Regions from separate parts of the Streptomyces sp. NPDC001709 genome, predicted to be linked through region 3. Evidence: riboswitches for the same ligand, from Rfam matches in the RefSeq annotation. Region 3 holds a riboswitch; each other region holds the start of a gene.
What was found. A riboswitch is a leader RNA that binds a small molecule or an ion and turns the genes downstream of it on or off. The one in region 3 is predicted to bind cobalamin.

Region 1: it holds a riboswitch for cobalamin, as region 3 does, so the genes downstream of both, ACWC0C_RS11930 (ribonucleoside-diphosphate reductase subunit alpha) here and ACWC0C_RS06075 ((2Fe-2S) ferredoxin domain-containing protein) in region 3, are expected to answer to the same signal.
Region 2: it holds a riboswitch for cobalamin, as region 3 does, so the genes downstream of both, ACWC0C_RS23465 (HoxN/HupN/NixA family nickel/cobalt transporter) here and ACWC0C_RS06075 ((2Fe-2S) ferredoxin domain-containing protein) in region 3, are expected to answer to the same signal.

Annotation. Positions count from the first base shown of each region.
Region 1 covers NZ_JBSFGB010000006.1:243,784-249,312, forward strand. The annotation lists gene ACWC0C_RS11930 (ribonucleoside-diphosphate reductase subunit alpha) at 1-1,592, opposite strand, end outside; cobalamin riboswitch at 1,719-1,852, opposite strand; gene ACWC0C_RS11935 (ATP-binding protein) at 2,008-5,529, shown strand, end outside.
Region 2 covers NZ_JBSFGB010000016.1:57,520-63,048, forward strand. The annotation lists gene ACWC0C_RS23460 (serine/threonine-protein kinase) at 1-431, shown strand, start outside; gene ACWC0C_RS23465 (HoxN/HupN/NixA family nickel/cobalt transporter) at 456-1,565, opposite strand; cobalamin riboswitch at 1,590-1,779, opposite strand; gene ACWC0C_RS23470 (ArsR/SmtB family transcription factor) at 1,867-2,250, shown strand; gene ACWC0C_RS23475 (copper chaperone PCu(A)C) at 2,488-3,066, shown strand; gene ACWC0C_RS23480 (hypothetical protein) at 3,144-3,836, shown strand; gene ACWC0C_RS23485 (sigma-70 family RNA polymerase sigma factor) at 4,003-4,593, shown strand; partial or broken gene ACWC0C_RS23490 (L-tyrosine/L-tryptophan isonitrile synthase family protein) at 4,886-5,359, shown strand; gene ACWC0C_RS23495 (Dyp-type peroxidase) at 5,477-5,529, opposite strand, start outside.
Region 3 covers NZ_JBSFGB010000003.1:214,140-219,668, forward strand. The annotation lists gene ACWC0C_RS06050 (hypothetical protein) at 1-36, shown strand, start outside; gene ACWC0C_RS06055 (BPL-N domain-containing protein) at 41-841, opposite strand; gene ACWC0C_RS06060 (histidine phosphatase family protein) at 944-1,525, shown strand; gene ACWC0C_RS06065 (CbtA family protein) at 1,657-2,409, opposite strand; gene ACWC0C_RS06070 (CbtB domain-containing protein) at 2,431-2,652, opposite strand; cobalamin riboswitch at 2,689-2,828, opposite strand; gene ACWC0C_RS06075 ((2Fe-2S) ferredoxin domain-containing protein) at 2,909-3,307, opposite strand; cobalamin riboswitch at 3,370-3,490, opposite strand; gene ACWC0C_RS06080 (hypothetical protein) at 3,595-3,735, opposite strand; partial or broken gene ACWC0C_RS06085 (alcohol dehydrogenase catalytic domain-containing protein) at 3,670-4,134, shown strand; gene ACWC0C_RS06090 (methyltransferase family protein) at 4,174-4,818, opposite strand; gene ACWC0C_RS06095 (hypothetical protein) at 5,060-5,529, shown strand, end outside.

The DNA of each region.
Region 1 (5,529 bases), on a different contig from region 3:
TTGGCCTCGGGGGAGTCGAAGGGCAGGCGCAGCTTGAAGAAGACGTCCTGCAGACCCATCGCGCCGAGGCCCACCGGACGCCACTTGGCGTTCGACCGGCCCGCCTGCTCGGTCGGGTAGAAGTTGATGTCCACGACACGGTCGAGGAAGGTGACGGCGGTGCGGACGGTCTCGTCCAGCCGCGCCCAGTCGATGTCCCCGGTCGCTGTGTCGACAAAAGCACCGAGGTTCACGGACCCCAGGTTGCAGACCGCCGTCTCCCCGTCGTCCGTGACCTCCAGGATCTCCGTGCAGAGGTTGGAGGAGTGGACCACGTGGCCCGGCAGGGCCGTCTGGTTGGCGGTGCGGTTGGCCGCGTCCTTGAAGGTCATCCAGCCGTTGCCGGTCTGCGCGAGGGTGCGCATCATCCGGCCGTACAGCTCACGGGCCGGGATCGTCTTCTTCGCCAGGCCCGCCTGCTCGGCCTTGCGGTAGGCGGCGTCGAACTCCTCGCCCCACAGGTCCACCAGCTCCGGCACGTCCGCCGGGGAGAACAGCGACCACTGCGCGTCGGCGTTGACCCGGCGCATGAACTCGTCCGGGATCCAGTGCGCGAGGTTCAGGTTGTGCGTACGGCGGGCGTCCTCACCGGTGTTGTCCCGCAGCTCCAGGAACTCCTCGATGTCGGAGTGCCAGGTCTCCAGGTAGACGGCCGCGGCGCCCTTGCGCCGGCCGCCCTGGTTCACGGCGGCCACCGAGGCGTCCAGCGTCTTCAGGAACGGCACGATGCCGTTGGAGTGCCCGTTGGTGCCGCGGATCAGCGAACCGCGGCTGCGGATCCGGGAGTACGACAGACCGATGCCGCCGGCGTGCTTGGAGAGGCGGGCGACCTGGTGGTAGCGGTCGTAGATGGAGTCCAGCTCGTCCAGCGGGGAGTCGAGGAGGTAGCAGGACGACATCTGCGGGTGCCGCGTGCCGGAGTTGAAGAGCGTGGGGGAGGACGGGAGGTAGTCGAGGCGGCTCATGAGCCCGTAGAGCGCGGCGACTTCGTCCACGGAACGAGTGGTGTCGTCCTCGGCGAGGCCGCTCGCGACCCGCAGCATGAAGTGCTGGGGCGTCTCGATGACCTTGCGGGTGATCGGGTGCCGCAGCAGGTAGCGGCTGTGCAGGGTGCGCAGGCCGAAGTAGCCGAAGCGGTCGTCGGCCCGGCGGTCGACCAGCGCGTCGAGCCGTTCGGCGTGCAGCCGTACGAAGTCGGCGGTGCGGTCCGCGATGAGCCCTTCGCGGTGCCCCACGGCCACGGACCCGGTGAAGGACGTCACGCCCTGCGAGGCGGCCTCGGCGCGGATGGAGAGGGTCAGCAGCCGGGCGGCCAGCCGGGAGTAGGCGGGGTCCTCGGAGATGAGCCCGGCGGCGGCCTCCGTGGCCAGCTCGCGCAACTCCGCCTCGTCAGCGTGCGCCGACCGGCCGCGCAGCGCGGCGGCGGCGACCCGGCCGGGGTCGGCGTCGGGGAGGTCGGCGGTCAGCTCGGTCAGGGTCCGCAGCAGCACGGTACCGGGACCGTCGGTCTCCAGGCCGCTGGCTGAAGCCGGATCTGCTGGCGCGATGGTCACGTGGGGCTCTCCCTCGCTCGGCACGGGGGCCTTGCGGAGGGCAGGGGGCAGTCACGAGCGCGCACGGCGTCGCGTCCACCGGCCCACTCCACGAGGCCCGGACGTCTGAAGGCCACCCGGACCGGACGGCCGGGTGCGCTGACGGCAGGTCCTCGGACTGAACAGGCGTGCGGATGCGGATGCACGCAAGTACACCGTTGCGGGACAGTTCCGGATTCGCACCGGATTCCCCTGCGGCGACAGCGAGGACGAGCATACATCTTGTGCCGGGCTGTCGTGTCACCCCCAGATGTTGTGTCGGATCGGCTTCAGAGGGTCAACTCCCGAGTTGCAGGGCCCGGCTGGAGTGTTTCCATGGAAGTAGGTGCCCGCGGGTCCTCCGTACCGAGAGTCGGTCTCGGAAGGAGAACGCACCATGACGAGGATCGTCCGTCACCCGCCGGGCAAGGTGCGGCCGCGCAGTGCGCCGATGGCGACGCTGGAGGCGAGACATGCGTGGCGCCGGATCAGGCGGTTCTTCCTGGGCTACTGGCACCATCTGTCCATCACGCTGGAGGCCCGCCGCGATACCACCCGCCCCAAGAAGTGGCGCAGGTGGTTCTCGTACACCAACGTGATCCGGGTCATCTGGCTGATCCTCCTGATCGCACTCCTCGCCTGGGCCGTGGAAGGCCTCTGGATCCTGTTCACCCATCACACGACCCTCTTCGAGCAGTGGCGGAAGAGGTCGAGCACCGGGTTCGACTCAGTCCTGCGCTTCGTCGGTCCGCTCCTCGCCGCTTCGGTGGCCGCCGCCGTCTTCCTGTTCTTCTGGTACAGCTGGAGCAAGCGGCGCTACGTCGCCAAGGCGCGCAAGCATCCCCGCAAGCTGGTGCTCACCGCCGGGCCCGACATGGCCGAGGTCGTGGGCCGCGAGGAGGTCGCCCGGGTCATCGCCCAGCGGCTGCGGCAGCGCGAGACCCGCAGGCCTTATCTACTCGTCGGCGGTGTCGGCACGGGCAAGACGGCCGTCCTGGTGCGGCTCACCGAACTGCTGGCCCGGCAGCACGCCGTTCCCGTGCCGATCCGGCTGCGGGACGCCACCGGTGCGGATCTGAACTTCGAGCGCATGGCCAGGCAACGGTTCGCCGAGGAAGCGCCCCACGGCATTCTGGCGCGCACCAAGAACGACCGGGTCTGGCAGCAACTGCTCGCCGACGACAAGGTGATCGTCATCGCCGACGGCCTGGAAGAAGCGATCCTCGACGAGCGCCTCCAGGAGGACCGGGACAACATCATCCGCAGGGCCATCGAGCGCGCCCACGAGGAGAAGCTGCCCCTCGTCATCGCCTCCCGTCCGCACAGTCCGCTGGAGAGCACCCCCGCCGCGATCGTGGAGCTGGAGCCGCTGAGCGAGGAGGCGGCGCTGCACTTCGTCGAGGCGCGGGTACCGGATACGGACGAGCGCCGCGTGGACTGGATCGTGGAGACCGCGGAGGTCACCGAATCGCCCATCTACCTGCAGATCGCCCGCGAACTGCACCACCACGGCGACCTCGAACGCATTCGTCCGCGCAACGACAAGGACCGGCTGGACACCCGCAGCTGGGACCGCAGCACGCTGCGGCTGTGGCTCCTGGAGACCTGGGACCTCGCGTTGAGGGATGGTCGACTGCGCGAGGACGTCGAACTGAGCCCCCAGGAACGGAAGGACACCGTCGAGGTGGTCTCCGCGCTCGCGTGCATCGGACTGCTCCAGGACAAGCTTGAGGTCGGCTTTGCCGAACTGCTGGACAGTGACGTCCACCCCGGCCCGGCGCGGCGGACCCTGGCCCGGGCGGACCACCTGTGGTCCAGCGCACGCCGATTCGACCGGTACGGCAAGCGCGGGAACACCTTCTCGGAGTGGCACCGGGAGCGGATCTGGAACACGCTCTGCGGCCACCTGAGCCAGGACCAGAAAGAGCGTCTGACCAGGGGCAACATGGGCCAGTGCCAGACCACGCTCGCTCACTTCGCGGCCAATGCGAGCAAGCTGCAGCTGGTGGAGAGCTTCGAGAAGAGGGTCCGCTTCCCGCACAGCATCATCCAGGCCTATCTCGGCTTCCGCATGTTGCAGCACCTCGACGAGCGCGCCGCCGGCGAGCTCATCCAGCAGGCGCTGCAGCCGCCGGGCCCCAGCCGTGAGCTGCTCATCGCCCTGGTGCTGCTCTCCCGTTACCGAACGGCGAAGCTGTCGGTCAAGGGAGGCAGCGTCGGGGCCGAGGTGCACAAGTACTGGCAGGAGAGGGTGCGGCAGGCTCCCGTGTACGGCCGCCCCATGGCCGACCGGCTCTTCACGGCCGCGAACAGCCGCACGGACGACCCCAAGGCCCTCGATCTGTACGCGGCGGCCCTGGAGGTCGACAGCGTGGAACCCCGGCCGCGACTGCTCAGCGACATCGTCGCGAAGGTGCACGAACACTGGTGCGCCATCAAGGGCGACCGGCGCACCCTCGAGGACGCGAAGCTCGGACTGCTGAAGCAACTCGGTACGGCACTGCGCGCGGTCTCGGAGAAGACCGACACGATGCCGCTCTACGCCCAACTCTTCCAGATCGGCAAAGCTGAGCCCTCGTACGCCGTGCGGCTGGCCGCCGCCCAGGAGTTCGGCAGTGGCGGAACCGACGCGTTCGCCGTGATCCGGGAGAAGTTCGGACTGAACAACGACCCCGTCAGGGAGTACGACAAGCGGGTCGGCCTGCTGAGGGCCCGCAAGAGGAACGCATACCACCAGTGGACCGAGAGGATGCGGAAGGCGATGGCCGACCGTGCGTCCTCGCGGGGCGAGTCGTCCGCCGAGATCGATCGGCTGCAGGAGAAGCGGAAGGAGATCAAGCAGCACTACCGCGAGGCCCGCATCGAGCTGTCCAGGGAGTTCGTGATGCGGGCCTGGATGATCCCCATGCTCCTGGGCTCCGTCGACGACGCCCACCGGGACGAGGCCCGGGACCGCCTCACCAAGTGGCTGCGCCACCTCGATCCGAAGTACACCCATGGCCCTCCCGACCTGCCGCTCGCCCTGGAGGCCGCGCTGGCCCAGGGCTTCAAGTTCGCGGCCAACCGGCGTAAGCGCCACCCTTACTCGTACCCGGGCAGCCGAGCCGATCTGATCCGGCAGGCGGAGACCGTGCTGCAGCAGTCACGGTGCTGGTACACCCAGTTGACACTGCTTCAGGCGCTGTGTCTGTGGGAGCTCCCGGACAGCGCGCTGTGGCGGGAGTGCGACGGCGACCGGTCGCGTGCGGAGTCCCGGTCGATCGGCGGGACCAGCGCGGTGCAGACGGTGCAGCGCTGGCTGTCGATGGCGGGCACGGTGACCGGCGCTCCCGGCCGGCCCGGCGTGAACGGTGACTCACCCCAGCAGGTCCTGCATCCATTCGTCGCCGAGGCGGGCGACCTCGTGGCCATGGCGCTGGAGACCGGGCAGCCCGAGCGCTTCCTCTGGATCGACGAGAAGACCGTCACCGACAACATAGGCTCGCGCACCGGCGTCAACCGGGGCTACCGCAAGCACAACCTGTGGATCCCGCCCTCCGTCGGGTGGAGCACCCTCGACGGGCGCGCCCAGCGCCTCGTCGCGGACGTGCTGATCATGCTGAATCTGATCGAGCGGGACGGGTATCCCGACGAGGTCGAGGAACGGATGGCCCGCGCCGAGCGCCCCGGCATGTCGCTCCCGCCGTGCATCTGCACGAGCCGTGAGCCGCTGCGGCCCCACCTGCGGCCCGGCACCTCCGCCCCGCCCGATCCAGGCACCGCGTGCCTGCCCGACTGCAAGTTCCAGCTGTGCCCCTACCCGCCCCGGGGCGGGGTGCCCCGAGGGGAGGTCCGTGAGCCCTTCTGCCGTCAGCAGCAGGTCCTGCTGCCCGGAACCATACGCCGCTGTCTCCCCAGGCTGGTGCACCGAAAGACACCG
Region 2 (5,529 bases), on a different contig from region 3:
TCGAGAAGGCGGACAGCGGCTACGGCTTCGCCGTGCCCGTGCCGGACGGCTGGAAGAGCAAGGCGATGCCGGGCGGCGAGGTCGCCTACTACGACGGCCTGGTGAGCCTCAGGGTCAACGTCGTACGGTTCGCCGGCAGCGATCCGCTCAAGCACTGGCGTGACGACGAGGAGGCCCAGACCCGTCGCCTCAACCCCGGCTATGAGCGGGCGCGGATGGCCGCGACGACCTTCCGGGGGCGGCCCGCCGGGTACTGGGAGTTCACCTTCGACGGAAGGGCACGGAAGTACCGTGCGGCGGAACTGGCCTTCTCCAGCACCGATGGCACCCAGTACACGGTCTACCTCTCCGCGCCGGACGCGCAGTGGCACAAGTACCGCCCGATCTTCGACACCGCCGCGAGCGGCATCCGCCTGAGCGGCGACGCCTGACACGCCGTTGCCGCGCGCAGACCGTCAGCCGGTGTCGGCGGTACGGGCGTTCCAGCGCTCCTCGACCTTGGCCAGGCGCCAGTAGGCGATGGCCACGGCCCAGACGACCACGAACAGACCGACGATGACGTAGCCGACGTTGTCCAGGTCCAGGCCCGAGATCCAGCCGGTGACGTCATCGTCGAGGCCGAGCTTGTCGTGCAGGACGCCGACCAGCTCGATCGTGCCGACGAAGAAGGCGACGGCGATGGACAGGCCGGTGATCGTGAGGTTGTAGAACACCTTGCGGACGGGGTTCGAGAAGGCCCACTGGTAGGCGAAGTTCATGAACGTGCCGTCGAGGGTGTCGAAGAGGCTCATGCCCGCGGCGAAGAGGAGGGGCAGGCACAGGACCGCGTACCAGGGCAGGCCGGCTGCTGCGCCGTTGCCGGCCAGGGCGAGGAGCAGGACCTCGGTCGAGGTGTCGAAGCCGATGCCGAAGACGAAGCCGAGCGGGAACATCTGGCCGGGGCGGCGGATGGACTTGGTGAGGCGGCCCAGGATCCGGTTCATGAAGCCGCGCGAGTCCAGGTGTGCCTCCAGCTCGGCCTCGTCGTAGCGTCCGGCCCGCATGGCCCTGAAGACACGCATGATGCCGAACAGCGCCACCAGGTTGAGTGCGGCGATGAGGTACAGGAAGCCGCCGGAGACCGTGGTGCCCACCGTGCCGAGGACCTGGTGGGTGCGCGAGTCGTCGTTCATCAGGGTGCCGGCGAGCTTGGCGCCCCCGGCGACCAGCGCGGCCATGACGACCACCACGCCGGAGTGGCCGAGCGCGAACCAGAAGCCCACCGACACCGGTCGCTTGCCGTCGGCCATCAGCTTGCGGGTGGTGTTGTCGATCGCGGCGATGTGGTCGGCGTCGAAGGCGTGCCGCATGCCCAGGGTGTAGGCGGTGATGCCCAGGCCGACGCCGAACGCCTTGGAGCCGACCTCGTAGTGACCCGGCACCACGAGCAGGAAGAGGATCCCGAAGGCCACCACGTGCAGGGCGACGATCACGGCCAGGAGACCGGCGGTGCGGACGGTGTCCTCGCGGCGCCAGCGGAAGGACGGGGCGGCGGTGGTTTCGGGCGCGCCTGGGGGCACGGTCATACGGTTACGCTCCAGCACCTCGTGGACAGCTCGTATGCCGTGGCCGGTCTCCTGGCTGACGGGTCGACGCGCCCGCCCCTGCCTTCCCGGCCGCGAGGCCAGTGGCAATGCATGGGGCGGGAACTTCCCGATCACAGTGGCGAGGGCCGCTCCGGACTGGGCCCCTGAGGGGCCGTCACCGGTCTTCCCGAACACCACGGCCCGCTCACCCTAGAAGGCCGCGGGTCGCGACTGCAAGGCTGCACAGGTGCGCAGGTATGGGCCCGGAGAGCCGAACACCGGCGGCTGCGATGATGAGCCCATGCATCTCGTCCCCGCGGAACGCGCCGGCCGGCGCACCATCGACGGTCACCGGGTCTGCGATGCCATCGCCGCCGTCGGCGAGCCGGAGCGCGTACGCACCTGGGCCGAACGCTTCTCCCTGCTCGCCGATCCCGGGCGCCTGTCGCTGCTGCTCGCCCTGCACGAGGCCGGCCCCATCGCCGTCTCCGACCTCGCCGTCGCCACCGGGATGCGGGACACCGCCGTCTCCCAGGCCCTGCGCCTCCTGCGCACCGCGGGCGTCGTCGAGGGCGACAAGGACGGCAGGATCGTGCGCTACCGGCTCGTCGACGGCCCGGTCCGCGAGTTGCTCGACCACTGCGCGCCCCGCGCCACGAGCGCCGACGGCACGCCGCCCCACTAGAACAGCGGACGTACGGGCGGGTGTCGCCGTCCCGTACGTGACGTGCGCCACCTCTGCGCCCCGCCCCGGAACCCGGCCACCGGCCGGTCCGACTCCTGCACCGGTACGGCTCGATCCGGCCGACGCCGTACGACGTGATCTGGAGACGCGGTTGATGGACGAGCCCCGGCAATTCCCGCTGCGCAAGCTTGTGCCGCCGCCTGCCCTGTGCGGGTTCCTGCCAAGGAGGCGTACCCGATGACTCCGATGAACCCGATGACCTCGACGACCCCGGTGGCCGGGCAGAACCCCGGTGTGACCGAGCAGAACCCGTGGCGGCCCTCGCGCCGCCGGTTTGCCGACGCCCTGCTGGCCGCGATCACGCCCGTCGCCGCGTGCAGCCTCGCCCTGGGCGGCCTGGCCACCTGGGTCGGGGCCGGGAAGGCGGGCAGCCCGGCGCGGATCGCCGTCTCGTCCGGGCGGGTCCTCCTGCCCTACGGCGGCAGCACGGAGACCGCGGCGTTCTTCGACGTCTCCAACCTCGGCGGCGCGGACGACCGGCTGGTCGAGGTGACGTCCACGGCCACGCGCGGCGGCATCGCCCTCACCCGTCACCGTATGACCGGCGGCGCGGCCGCCTACAGGACCGACGTCGGCTCCGCCGCCGTCCCCGCGGGCGGTGAGCTGTCCATGTCCCCGGCCGGCGTGGATGTGACGCTGCGGGCCGAGCCGGGCTGGCGGGCGGGCGACCTCGTGCCGTTCACCCTGCACTTCGAGCACAGCGAGCCGGTCGAGACCATCGCGGTGGTGACCCGCCCGGGCGGGCGCGCCTCGTGATCACCGGCCGGCTCTCGCCGGTGGATTTCCGTACCCCCGCATGACGAGCGCGGCCCGGATGCGAGGATGAGGACGCCATGACAGCAGGGTGGTGTGCTCGCTCGATACGGGCCGCGGTGTTCGCGGCCGTCTGCGTGCTGCTCGCCGCCCTGGGTCACGTCCTGATGTCCGGCCGCGACGTGCCCGCGTGGGCGCTGGCCGCCGGCCTGGCCGTGACCGGCGCCGCGGGCTGGTGCCTGGCGGGGCGTGAGCGCGGGCTGCCACTGATCGTGACGGTCGTCGTGGCCGCCCAGACCGGGCTGCACGAGGCGTTCTCCTGGGCCCAGTCGGCGTCCGGCGGTTCGGCCTCCATGGGGATGAGCGGCATGGACTCCATGGACATGGGCTCGATGGCGATGGGCTCCATGCACATGGGCCACATGGGACACATGGCTCATGCAGACCATATGGACCGTATGGCGCACATGGGGCACATGGGGCATTCCATGGACGGCGGATCTACGTCCTTCGGCATGCTCGCCGCCCACCTGCTCGCCGCGCTGCTGTGCGGCCTGTGGCTGGGGTACGGCGAGAAGGCCGCCTTCCGGATCCTGCGGGCGACCGCCGGATGGCTCGCGGCGCCGCTGCGGTTGCTGCTCGCCCTGCCCCTCGCTCCGGACCGCCCGCGTGTCGGCCCGCGGCGCCGTCGCTCGGACCGGGCTCCGCGCCTTCTCCTCCTCGTTCACGCGATCACTTCTCGGGGTCCGCCCGTGGGAACCGCTGTCGCCTGAAGACAGCTGGTTTCCCGAGGCTGCCCGTCTGCGCCTCGGGCCACGGCCGTACGACCGCGCAGGCGTTGCAGCGCCACACCGGCGTAGGGCCGTCCCCCACTTCACCGGACCGCACGCGGTCCCGCGTGCCTGGTCCGGATCACGGTTGACCCGAGAAGGACACCAGGTGATTACCTCTGCCCCGCCCACCTCGCGCGCCCGAAGCGACAAAACGGCAGCGCTCGACGAATCGATCACCGCATGGGCGCTGGCCGCCCGAGGCGGTGACGAGGACGCGGTCGAGCAGTTCGTGGGCGCCCTGCACCGGGACGTCCAGCGCTACGTCGCCCATCTCTGCGGCGATCCCCAGGCTGTGGACGATCTGGCCCAGGACACGTTCCTGCGGGCGCTCGGCAGTCTGCACCGGTTCGAGGGGCGTTCCTCGGCCCGGTCCTGGCTGCTGTCCATCGCCCGCCGCGCGGTGATCGACAGCTACCGGTACGCCGCCGCCCGCCCGCGCCTGTCCGACGTACCGGATTGGCAGGTGGCCGTCGAGCTGGCCCAGCCGTGCGGCCTGCCCGGCTTCGACGACGGCATCGCACTGCTCGATCTGCTGGCCTCGCTGCCCGACGACCGCCGGGAGGCATTCGTCCTCACGCAGCTGCTCGGCCTGCCCTATGCGGAGGCCGCCGAGGTCAGCGACTGCCCGATCGGCACGGTCCGCTCCCGCGTGGCCCGGGCCCGCGCGACCCTGATGGACGCCCTGGTGGCCTGCTGACGCGAGAGGGTGCCGGTGCCGAGGAGCACCCGGCACCGGCACCCTTTCGAGCCGTAGGGCCGGCTGACGGGAACTCACCCGGCCCTCACCCCGACTCCTGGACCGGGTGACGGAGGTTCGCCCGTGTACCGAGTGGATCCGGGAGCGCGGCCGCCGCTCCCTGGGCCGCCTGGCTGATCGCCGCCCGCCTGGCGCAGGGCGCCTTCGGGGCGGTGCCTGCCGGTCGCCTACGACCGATGCCTGTGACCGACTCCGGGGCCGCATCGCCGACTTCGTACGCGAAGGCGCCCCGGTGGTCTTCACCCTGCCGGGCTTCCCCTGTAGATCCCCCAACCCGGCCAAGGTCCTCGGCCACCTCCCCGACCAGGGCGAACGCCTGTCCCTCACCTTCCTGAACGCCCTGTGCGCCCGGATCGAGCAGATCTACCCGCCCGGCGCCCACGTGATCATCTGCCCCGACGGCCACGTCTTCGGCGACCCCATCGGCGTCCCGGACACCCACATCGACGCCTACGCCGACGAACTCCGCACCCAGATGACCCAACCGGCCCTGGACCACCTGTCCCTCTTCGACCGGCGAAACGTCCTGGGCAACCGCCTGCACGACACGAAACGCGCCCACATCCAAGCCCACTACGCCCCCACCCTGGACGCCCTGCGCGCCGAGATCCGAGCCGACGCCCACGCCCTCGCCCTCTACCGCGGCATCACCCGCTTCCTCGTCGAAGACACCGCCGACTGGCCCGGCACCCGCTCAGCCCTCCAACGCGCCTGCCGACAACGCGCCTACGCCGTCATCCAACGCAGTCGAGCCTGGGCCGCCTGGTCCAACGGGACGGCAGACCAAGCCATTTCGAACAGAACTGACGGGCTCGCCACGCTGTCAGTCGTGAAGATTGCCGAGCCAGCGCAGGGCGGCCAGGCTCGGCAGGAAGC
Region 3 (5,529 bases):
CTGCGCAGGGTACGGGCCCTGCTGGGCGGCTACTGAGCCGCTACAGCCCCCTGACGGTCTCCTCGACGAGGTCGTGGCCGAGATCGAAGCACACGCCGTCGGGATTCCTCAGCCCCTCGTCGGAGTACCAGGAGGCATCGGCTTCCGGATGCGGTCCGACCACCCCGACCCGCCCCTTGCCGTACGGCGCGACGACGGCGGCCGCGGTGCCGTTGTCGTACCTGGCGAGCACGGCTGCGTCGGCCCCGTCGTCCAGAACGAAGAACGGCCCGTCCTGGAAGTACATGTGACGCGGCTTGCCCTTCCAGGTCACCGGCACGACCGTGTCCCTCTCGTCGCGGACCGAGGCACGCGGGGAGGTGATGTACTCGTCGGTGTCGCCGGGCAGCAGGCCGAATCCCGGGTCCCTCCCGGCCAGATAGCCGCCCATGCACAATCCCAGGTAGCGGCCGCCGTCCCGGGTCCAGTCACGGATCGCCCCGGCGGCGCCCCTCAGCTTCGCCCAGGTTCCGTCGAGGTCGTCATCGCCGCCGGGCTGGACGTACACGTCGGCGTCCGCCAGGCCGGCCGCGGTCAACGGTACGTCCTCTTCAGGGCCTACGTACCTGACCGTGAACGGCCGTGGGGCCCTCTTCAGAAGCGCGGCCACCGCCTCGGCGCACCCCCCACAGGCCCCGGGCCCTCGGTAGACCAGCGCCAGCAGCGGCTCGGCGGCCTGCCGGGAGGCGCTCGTCCGGGTGCAGGCGGTGACCGTGCCGGCGGTCAGCAGGCCGGCGGCCGCGGCGGGCAGGGCCCGGCCGAGCAGCCGGCGCCGGCTGATGGGGGGAACGGGAGGTATCACGTGCCGCCGCCTGCTCTTTCCGGGAAACGAGCCATCCAGAGTAGCCTGCCATGTTCGCACCTGCGTGGTGACGGCGTCCCCGACAGCAACAGGAGCGACCGCGTGACCAGCCGAGTCCTTCTCGTCTCCCCCGCCATGAGCACGTCGTTGCGGCAGGCCCGCTTCGACGACGGCGGCTCGATCGACGACAGCGGCGCGGCCCGGGCGCGCTCGGCTGCCGGGTCGCTGCCCGCAGCGGTTCGTGTGCTCACCTCCCCCGGCGTGCGCTGCCGGGAGACGGCCGCGGCGCTGGGCCTCGACGGTGTGCCGACGCCGGAGCTGGCGGGTCTCGATATGGGCCGCTGGCGCGGTCGCACCCTGGACGAGGTCGGGGCCGCCGAGCCCGAGGCGGTGGGCCGCTGGCTCACCGATCCCGAATGCGCGCCGCATGGAGGTGAGTCCGTGCGGGACCTGTGCGGACGCGTCGCGCGCTGGCTGGCCGACGTGCAGAACCTGGAGGGTCGTACGCTCGCCGTGGTCGAGCCCGAGGTGGTGCGGGCGGCGGCCCTCGAAGCGCTGGGCATGCCCGCCGCGGTCTTCTGGCGCCTCGACGTGCCGCCGCTGACCGTGACCGAACTCAGCGGCCGGGCCGGCCGCTGGAATCTGCGGCTGGGACGCCCGCTCTCCGTGCCGGAGGCCGACTAGGGCCTGTCCGGCGGATCAAGTCGGCGGCGCCCGTCACGGCACCGCCGACGGCGGCATGCCACCTGCGCCCGGTGGGGATGTCCCTGGCGGCCGACGACCAGTTACACGGGCCCTGTGTTGTCCGGAAGGAGTCAGTGCGCGGCCGGAACCGCTTGTCCGCTCGCGGCCCTTGCCGGCTTGGGGTTCAGGAGCCGTTCGGCCAGTTCACCGAAGGCGAGGCCGAATCCGCCCCACAGAGCGGTCTGGATCGCCAGTGCCGAGAGCCGGAACCGCCACAGCAGGGTGGCCGGGAAGTCCTTGGGCACCTCGTTGACGACGGGCAGGAACTGGTAGGCCAGGCCGATCACGACGACGAACGCGGCCACCGCGACCACGGTCGCCCACCAGGTGCCCAGGCGCGGTGCGAGACGCTTGCCCAGGATGGTGGCGGCGACCGCCAGGAGGACGCTGAGCAGCATCATCAGGAAGTACAGCGTGGTCCGCTTGCCGATGGTGTCGGCGTTGCCGATCGACGGCGGGTTGGCCGGGTACTTCAGGAACGGCACGACGTACACGGCGAGCAGTGCGCAGCCCGACAGCAGCAGTGCCGTGGCGCGCGGGCCGAAGCGGCCCATGCGGCCGAGGGCGAAGCAGAAGGCGAGCGCGGCGATGCCGCCGAAGGCGACGCCGTAGACGAGGACACCGGTGGCGAGGCCGGCGGTGGACTGCAGGGAGCGGGAGACGGCCTCCATCTCGTGCTCGTGGGAGTGGGCCTCCTCGAAACTGATCGCCTTGTCGACGTTCGGCTCGCCGAGGACGTACGCCACGATCAGAGCGAGCACGCCGGCCGCGAGGCCGGCGAGCATGCCCCGTACGAGAAGGCGCCGTACGGTTGCGGAATTCATGTGCGTACGGTTTCCCTCGCGTCAGTGGCAGGGGAAACCGAGCAGGTGGCGGGCGTCGTGCACCCACTCGTGGACGTCCGTGCCGTTGAACACGGAGGTGGCGCCCTGCTCGGCGCCGACGAAGTACAGCAGGACCAGCATGAGGATGCCGAAGAAGACAGCCCAGGGAGCAATCGCCTTCAGTGGCAGCGTGGCGGGAACGACGGGGGTGGTGGCTGTCGGCTGGGCGACGGTCTGCGCCATGGCAGGACCTCCTCTGGGAGTTCGCGTCCCATCTCGGTGGTGCACAGGACGACGGCCACGGGTCTGACTCGCGAGCCCCCTGGGGGGCGCCGCATACAGTGGCGCGACCGTGCCGGATTCCCACCGGCTTCCGTTTCGCCGTCGTCGATATCGGACAGACCGTACCGCGTGACGCGGGCGCGGCCAAGAGCGCCTCCCCTACGTGATCTTCCTCTCTCAACAGGGGGACGTGCGGCCGGACTTCCCGCGGCGCGGCTCAGGCGTTCGTACGGCGCCGTGGTGGGGTGAAGGCGTACAGGTCGAGGATGTCCGGCTGCGGTGCCACGCCGGGGCCGCCGGCGCGTACCCAGGTGACGATGTCCTCGGTGGCGTCAGGGTCGTTGACGAGCCCGAGCCAGACCGGCCGCGCACCGGCGGCCCGGCCCGCGGCGGACGGCTGTACGACGATGACGTTCGCCTGATCGCACACGTCCAGGCAGTCGGAGATGCGCACCGGCACCTCTGCCCGCAGGCGCGCGGTCTGCGCCGCGTGATCGACCCCGGTCACCTTGGGGCTGCCGCAGCAGCAGTCCCGGCACACGACGACCCGGCACGGCGCCGAACCGCTCCCGACCCTGGCCCCGGCTGTCGCCTCTTCCGCCGGCTTCTCGGGCACGCCGCACCACTCCCCCTCCCGGGGAGATCCGCCCCGGTGTCCGTCGAGGAGGCGACCGCGTGAGTCTCCTGGCTCCCGGGACCCCGCTCGCGCCGCCTTCCCGCCCCGGTCGGGGCAGTGACCTGCCGGAACTCGCTCACCGGTCACAGTGGCGGGACCGCGCCGGATTCACACCGGCTTCCTCGGACCGCCGTCGCCCTATGTCGACGATCATCATGCCATCACGGGGCGGGCAGGCCCGGTACACGGTCGCCGTGCTGTTCACTCCCCGTCCGGAGACAGCGGCTTCACCTTGTCGGTCGGACCGGGCGGTCGAGTGCGTCGGCGAGCAGGATCTCCAGTTGCCGGGCGACCTGGTCGAGGAGGCGATCGTCGCCCCGGTCACCGCCACCACCTGCGACGTCGACACCGCGATCCTCGCCGGTCACAGCTTCATCGACCCGCCGTTCGCCCTGGGTCACGAGTGCGTGGCCCGGGTCGTGGAGACCGGTGACGCGGTGACCGTCGTACGCCCGGGCGATCTCGTGGTCGTCCCCTGGTCCATCAACTGCGGCAGCTGCGAGAACTGCCGCGCCGGGCTGACCGCGCACTGCACGGCCGTACCGCACATGACCATGTACGGCGCGCCGATCGGCGGCAGCTGGGGCGGGCTCTTCTCCGACCTGGTGCGCGTGCCCTGAGCGGACGCCATGCTCGTACCCCCGCCCGCCGATCTGAACCCGGTGGCCATGGCCTCGGCCGGGGACAACTGGTCCCTGTCGCGGCGTCTGGTGGCCCCGCACCTGAAGGCCGGGCCCGGGGCCTGTGTCCTGGTCGTCGCCCGCGGGTACACCCGCGGGAGCCGGGCGGCCGTACTACCGACCGGGCTACCGCTGCCCGCCCCCCGCACGGCGGAGGCCGAGACCGGCGGCGGGGTGTATGCGGGGGATCAGGGCCGGGACATCGGCGCGGTAGGTGTCGTAGGAGGCGCCGAACCGGTCGGCCATCAGGCCGTCCTCGATCCGGACCCGCCGCAGCAGCCAGGGCACGGCGACCGCCAGGACCGCTGTCCAGACGCCGAAGCCGCAGGCCGGCATGGCGCCGGCGATCAAGCCGAGCAGGCCGGTGTATATGGGATGGCGGACCAGCCGGTAGGGCCCGTCGGTGCGGAGCTCATGGTGTTCCTGGACCGTCGGGACGCTGGCCCACATCGTGCCCAGAACCCAGCGGGCCCACAGCAGCAGGGCGGTGGAGGCGATGGCGAGCAGGACGCCCAGGACGGCCAGCTCGGGCTGCCAGTACCGCAGGTGACGCCAGAAGCCCCGGGAGTGCCCGACCAGGAGGGAGAACGCATAGACGCCCGCGATCAGCAGCACCCGGCGCGGCAGCGTGCGCCGCAGTCCACGCACCCAGCCGCGCACGCCTCTCCGGCTCTTCACGCCGAAATAGACGGCCCCCGCGATCCAGGCCGCGACGAAGATCACCAGGCAGACGCCGGTGATCAGGACAAGTGCCGAGTGAAGAGAGCCCATGTCCCAAGGGTGCTCCGCGCACACAGTCGATCACCACCACCCACGGGTCGATGGAGAGCGCTCCAGCTGTCTCCATCCACGGATGGAGGCGCCGTCGGCCCGACGGGCGATCGACGGCGCGCGGAGCGCGGCAGACCACGTCAAAGTCCCTGCGGAACAGGGCAGTTCGGGCGCGTCCCGGATGCGGCGCTGCTAGCCTGCGCGCAGGTGGTCGGGCGGGACAGGGGAGGAGCTGAACGCCGTGGTCCATGCGTTCGCCGTGTACCGGGATGCGATGCGCGAGGCGTGGGGCGACTGGTGGCTGGCCTGGCCCCTGCTCCAGAAGGTCGCCGTGGGGGACGTCCTGCACGACTCCCGCGGGTCCGTCCGCGCGGCCGGGACGCTGGCCGAGCGGCGGATCGCGTTCGACGAGACGGCGCCCGAGGCCCGCGGCGCGTTCGTGCACGACGCCGGAGGCGGGATCGACGTCCGCTTCAAGGTGTCCGGCGCCACGGACCCGCTGTTCTCCGCCCTCGTCGACGCGGACGCCGGAGTGCTGCTGCGGTTCGCCCGGCAGCGGGCCGCGCTGGTGGCGTACCGGGGCCTGGCCGGCAGCGGGATGGCGGACACCCGTGCCCTGGCCGGCGCGCTGGTCCGGCGCTACTGGGAGGGCCGGTGGGACGCCGGGCTGCTCGCCGTGACCGAGGTGGTCCGGGCCGAGGGGGCCGCCGT